One region of the Blautia sp. HCP3S3_C4 genome, then DNA from elsewhere that is predicted to be linked to it. Evidence: riboswitches for the same ligand, from Rfam matches in the RefSeq annotation. Region 1 holds a riboswitch; the other holds the start of a gene.

Region 1 (3,125 bases):
TTCCCTGTGGCCCTCGGAGTCCTTTGTGACCTGTAAATGTCAGTGCGTCTATGTGATATTTCTCCATATCAATATCAATGGTTCCTGCTGTCTGTGCAGTGTCCAGAATAAAAAGAAGTCCATGTTTTTTGCAGAAATTTCCGATTTCCTGTGCCGGCATGACAGTTCCGCATACATTGGAAGCATGAAGACAGACAACAAGCTTAGTATCAGGACGAAGGAGTGTAGCTGCCCTATCAAGCAGAAGACTGCCGTCAGAAGCGCATGGGATTCTGTCAAAAGAAATTCCATGTTTCTCCAGCTGTACAAGAGGACGCATCACTGCATTATGCTCCATGGCAGTTACAAGTACATGATCGCCGGGTTTTAGAAGTCCTTTCAGAAGAATATTCAGACTGGCGGTGATATTTTCTGTAAAAATAACATTCTTACCCTTTCCGGAAGTAAAGTGAAAGAGTTTCAGAAGCTGTTCTCTTGTCTCAAAAATCTGCTCCTCCACAGAATAAGCTGCCCGGTATCCTCCCCGGTTCACATTTACAGCAGAGCCTGACAGGTAATCATAAACTGTCTGTGCTACAGATGGCGCCTTAGGAAAAGACGTACTGGCCTGATCCAGATAGATTTTGTTCATAGTAACAATCCCCCGTATTTTATATCGTACTATAGTTATTATTGTTGCTAACTTCATTCTCAGACACGCTCTAGGATATCACAATTTATAAAAGGAATCTATAAAATATCGTAAAACAGGAGGCAATTAAATGATCAGACTTCAGGATATTGCGGATATGGCAGGGGTGAGCCGGACTACGGTTTCCAATGTGATCAATGGAACGGTATGATTTTAAAAAGTTCAAGAAGATCATGATCAAATGGCAGGAAGAACTGGCAGGAAAAGCATGGAACAGTCTTTTCCTTGGGAACCATGACCAGCCAAGAAGTGTATCCAGATTTGGAAATGATAATCCTGCTTATCGGGATATTTCAGCCAAGATGCTGGCAACCTGCCTTCATATGATGCAGGGAACCCCCCTATGTATATCAGGGCGAAGAGCTTGGAATGACTAACATCTATTTCGACAAGCTTGAGGATTACCGCGATATCGAAAGCCTTCATTATTTCACTGAGCTGACAGAATCAGGCAGACTGACACCGGAGTATATGATGAAATGCCTGATGCTCAGAAGCCGTGACAATGCCAGAACACCTATGCAGTGGGATACATTCGCAGAAGGAGCTCAGTGCCTGATCACAAATATGGGCAGAACAGTGTTTGACAGGAAAATTGTCCTGAATCCATATGAAGCATTTGTGCTTTATAAAAAAGACTGAAAAATCAATAAAATCTCTTGAAATGAGTATGCGTATATAGTATAATCGGTTTCAGTTAAAAGAAAATTCTTCGGGGTTGGGTGATCGCAGTTGCGAAATTCCCTACCGGCGGTATAGTCCGCGACCCGCTTCGGCGGCTGATTTGGTGAAATTCCAAAACCGACAGTAAAGTCTGGATGAGAGAAGAACACGCAGTATACAAAAGTACGTGCTCAGTGCCCCGGATGGATATCCGGGGCTTTAATGTTGTTGTAACAGCATTCTTGTGGAATTTTCTTTTGCAGAAGGATGTGGGGATTTTGCCTGACATCTGCAAAAAATAATTTCAAAGGAGAGAAACAGTATGAGTGAACAGGTATTGAAAAATGGAAACGTGATGGCAAGGAGCAAGACGAGGACTATCACACAGATAGCCATGCTTGGCGCTATCGCAGGAATTTTAATGAATCTGGAGTTCCCGCTTCCTTTCCTGGCACCGACTTTTTATCAGCTGGATTTTTCAGAAATCCCGGTACTGGTTGGCTCATTTGCAATGGGACCGATCGCAGGTGTTCTGATTGAACTGGTAAAGATTCTTGTGCATCTGGTAACAAAGGGATCTATGACAGCAGGTGTAGGTGATGTGGCAAACTTCATCTTTGGATGTACATTTGTAGTTCCTGCAGGTCTGATTTACCGTTACAAATCTATTAAGAGCAGAAAACATGCAGTGATCGGAATGGCAGCCGGAACTGTACTTACAGCAGTAGTTGCATGCTTTATTAATGCATTTGTTTTACTTCCGGCATACGGAAAAGCTTTTGGAATGCCGATTGAGGCATTTATTGAAATGGGAGGAGCTGTGCATAACTCTGTGAACAGTCTGCTTAGCTTTGCAGCACTGATTATTTTCCCATTCAATATCTTTAAATACACACTGACATCTCTGATCGTATTCTTTATTTATAAGAGAATCCGTGTAGTGCTCAAAGGAGATTGATAGTAATAGGGGCGCAGAGAGACTGCGCCATTGCAGTATTAGAGAGAGATAATGGCAGACATGTCTGGGGGAAGGGGTGCTGTGAAAGTCATTTTCTGACCGGTTATGGGATGGGGGAATTCCATGTGGTAGGAATGTAGGGCCTGGCGGGTGATGTGTTCCATGTCAGGGTTGTAGAGGTAGTCTCCGATCAGGGGATAGCCCAGGTATTTCATATGGATACGGATCTGATGGGTGCGGCCGGTTTCCAGCTGAAGGGAGACCAGGCTGTGCCCATTTTCTTTTTTTACCAGTTTATAATGGGTGATGGCTTCTTCGCCATGGTCAAAATCTACGGTGCGTTCAATGATGGAGCCTTCTTTGCGGGAAAGAGGGGCTGTGATGGTTCCAGCAGGTGGGGTGAGGTCACCCTTTACGATGGCCAGGTATTCCCTGTGTACCAGGCGTTTTTTTGTCATATCAGCCATAATACTGGCGCTGACCAGATGCTTGGAAATTACGGTGAGCCCGGAGGTATCCCGGTCCAGGCGGTTGCTGCAGCGGAAGATAAAAGGCTTTCCCTGATCCTGGTAGTACCATGCCAGGGCATTGGCCAGAGAATTATAGTAGTTTTTCATGGAAGGATGGATGGGCATTCCTGCAGGCTTGTTGATCACCAGGATGTCTTCATCTTCATAAATGATATTCAGGGGAAGCTTTACCGGCGGGATTTTCTCCGAGGATTCTGTCTCGCAGATACAGACCTGTAGATGGTCACCTGCAGCCAGGGTCTGACGCATATAGTAGTGGATTCCGTTTACCAGGATGCTCTGG
Region 2 (3,125 bases), on a different contig from region 1:
TGACGGCTGACAACGCTCGGCTGCCGGACATTCATTAGCCCACGCAACAGCATCTTCTGGAAGTCTGGTTCTTCCGGTATCTCCTGACGGCGGCAGGAAGGACGTTCTCGTAACAGTTCTTCAATTAAAAATCTTCTTCTATCGTCTTGATTCATGACATTATCCCCGTTTCACAATAGCTCTGGCTGGACAGATCTCATAGCAGTTACCGCAATGCAGGCAATTTTCCTGATGAATGACCGCAGGCTTTTCGGAAATATCAATGCACCTTTGAGGACATTTGGAATAGCAGAGCTTGCAACCGATACAGGCATCTGTGATAAAATAACCTTCCCGCACTTCCTCTGCGCTGCCAAAAGTAAAGCTGGCACGCTCAATCGGCTTTTTGGACAGGTCAAACCATTCCCCGCTTCCTTCGTAAATGACAAAAACGGTCAACGCATTTCTGGACGCTGCATCCGGATATATTTCATTCATATAGGGATTTTTTTCAAACAGTCTGGGAAGAAACTCACTGCCTAATTCCCGCACCTTTCCCCGAATAGAAAGCGCAGCGCAGTGCATGGTGTCTTCGCCCTTCATGCCGGTCAAAGCCAAAGCCCCACGCTTTTTCAGCCTGTCATAGAAACCCTTCCCCTTTGCGGTCAGAAAATAAACACCGTTTTCATCAGCATCCATCATATCAATCGCAGCTGTAACCGGCAAACCCGAATCATCTACTGTTGCGACTACGGTGGTGTGTATTTCTTCAACGAGATAGGACAAATATTTATTGCTTTCCATTTCGGACCCCTCCTTTCAGACCGCACCTTTTAACACTGGGCGCAGCCTTTTATAGACTAACATCGTAACAGAACTGATTACAAGCCCTTTCAGAAAATTGAAAGGGAACGCATTATAAAGAACCACATCCAGTTTGGTATGGATAAATGGAATAAATTCTCTAAAAGTAGCAATCAACTGTTCCAGAGGCATAAACTGTTCAAATAATGGAAGAAGAATAAAATAGTTTGCAGCAGCGGCTACGATTCCCATCACAATACTGCCGACAATCCCGGCAATCCATGCACCTTTTTTCCTTTTATGATATTGATAAATCAATCCGGCAGTAAAAACAAAAGATGCGCCCATGAGAAAGTTTGCAAATTCTCCGATTCCTCCTGTGGAGGTGGAAAGAAGCTGCAATGTATTCTTTACAAGCTCAATCAGTGTACCAACTATTGGCCCAAAAGCAAAGGCTCCGATCAAAGCTGGAAAATCAGAGAAATCCATTCGGGCAAAAGCTGGCGACAGAGGAATCGGGAACTCTACGAATGCAAGAATATAGGCAATCGCAGACAAGAGTGCAGTCATGGTAATGGTGCGAACAGAAATTTTGGCATTGGTAACGTTACGCATAATTCTCCTTGAGAGATATGATTTGGATTTAAGACAAAACCCCGCAGATGGATTTATCATCTGCGGGGTAAGCCTTATCACATCTTCTTTCATCCGGACTATACCGTCGGCTACGGAATGTCACCGCATCAGCGTTTCTGCTCGCAGGCTTTTACTGCCGGTCAGGAATTTCACCTTGCCCCGAAGATTATTGTTTTCGGTTCTTCTTAGAACTCGTAAGGAGGATTGCCGGAGAAGTCGGCAATCACGCCGTGGGGATCTTCCAGATAGAACACCTCGAAGATAGGGTTATCGGCAGTCTGGTACTGACCTTTGACAATCGGGTTGTTCATGCAGCCTTCCTTCACAGCCATGTTGTTTTCAAACACTGCCTTGCCACTCAGACGAATCCATTCATAGCTGGGACTGGATACAGAAACCTCCACATAGGGATTTTCCTGCATATCCTTGTAAACGTCCTTGGTGTTGTTGGTGCAGAACCACAGCTTTCCGTCCTGCTCAAAGCAGAACATGAAAGGACGGCATTTGGCCTTGCCATCACGACCAACGGTAGCAAGATACTGGACAGGGTTTGCCTGTAAAAATTCAACGACTTTGTTCATGGTGATTACCTCCTGAATGCTTTCTTTGGAAAGATTGCTTTTTTCTTTCGCTGATATTATAATAGCGCTGTAAGGATAATTCGTAAAGTAAGCACAATATTGTGCCGTAGTTACTAAAAGGAAACTATTGGAGGTAATACAATGGATGAGCAGAAAACGACCGTTTCTTTGGAAAAAGATTTGCCGGCTTGCCCGGTGGAAACAACTTTAACGCTGATCGGGGATAAATGGAAAGTTTTAATCCTGCGTGATCTGATGCCTGGTACCAAACGCTTTGGTGAATTAAAAAAATCAATCGGTCATGTATCTCAAAAGGTTCTGACTGCTCAGCTTCGAGATATGGAGGCAAGCGGACTGGTAAACCGAAAAGTTTATGCAGAAGTGCCGCCTCGTGTGGAGTATACATTAACCGAATTAGGGTACAGTCTAAAACCCATTCTGGATGCCATGTGGTCTTGGGGGGAAAACTACAAAGCACAATATAGATAGTATGGTTAAGAAAGAGCCACCGCTATTGCTCCATTAGATGTGAGTGACAGTCGTGGCTCTTTAACATTTATTCTTCATCTACAAGTTCGGCACTTTTGGCCATTTTGATAATTTCTGAATCATCAATTTTGCTTGGAGTGTATTCCAGAACATAAGTAACTTCTGGAGAATACGTCCAGCACAGAAATGCCGTGTCGCCCTTCTTATATAGAGCGCCGGGCCAGTCCTGAATCATCATTTCCTCACAGCTGTCCATACTGTCAACCGGGAAAAGCGCTCCCAGGGCTTCCGTATGTAATCCGGTGATTTCTGCCGGGTCTCCCTCGTAAAAGGTGGTTTTAAGGATACGGTAGTAAATGTTATTATCCTTGTCGTTTTGATCTCCGTAGGTAAGTGTGGCTGCGAGTTCTGTTTTGGAGACCTTCTTTACATCTTCTCCAAGAACTTCTTCTGCGCTCTTTTCAAAACGGTCAGCAAATTTATCGAAGTCCATTTCCTTTTTCTGATGTGAAGTCACAGCAATAATAATTCCAACTGCCACAACAATAATGACAGCAAATAAAATGGCTATTCGTTTCTTTTTATTCATGTTCTTCCTTTCCGAGAAAAATAATGCGAAAGTCAACGAGGTACATC

The links. A riboswitch is a leader RNA that binds a small molecule or an ion and turns the genes downstream of it on or off. The one in region 1 is predicted to bind FMN.
Region 2: another riboswitch for FMN. It lies ahead of ACTNC6_RS12245 (ECF transporter S component); the one in region 1 lies ahead of ACTNC6_RS00455 (ECF transporter S component).

What each region holds. Positions count from the first base shown of each region.
Region 1 is NZ_JBQHWF010000001.1:87,309-90,433, forward strand. It holds gene ACTNC6_RS00440 (aminotransferase class V-fold PLP-dependent enzyme) at 1-631, opposite strand, end outside; gene ACTNC6_RS00445 (hypothetical protein) at 789-842, shown strand; partial or broken gene ACTNC6_RS00450 (alpha-amylase family glycosyl hydrolase) at 832-1,333, shown strand; FMN riboswitch at 1,396-1,525, shown strand; gene ACTNC6_RS00455 (ECF transporter S component) at 1,677-2,312, shown strand; gene ACTNC6_RS00460 (RluA family pseudouridine synthase) at 2,351-3,125, opposite strand, start outside.
Region 2 is NZ_JBQHWF010000013.1:85,439-88,563, forward strand. It holds gene ACTNC6_RS12235 (protein-ADP-ribose hydrolase) at 1-155, opposite strand, end outside; gene ACTNC6_RS12240 (4Fe-4S binding protein) at 160-783, opposite strand; gene ACTNC6_RS12245 (ECF transporter S component) at 799-1,398, opposite strand; FMN riboswitch at 1,476-1,590, opposite strand; gene ACTNC6_RS12250 (pyridoxamine 5'-phosphate oxidase family protein) at 1,605-2,000, opposite strand; gene ACTNC6_RS12255 (winged helix-turn-helix transcriptional regulator) at 2,142-2,489, shown strand; gene ACTNC6_RS12260 (DUF4367 domain-containing protein) at 2,557-3,078, opposite strand; gene ACTNC6_RS12265 (hypothetical protein) at 3,111-3,125, opposite strand, start outside.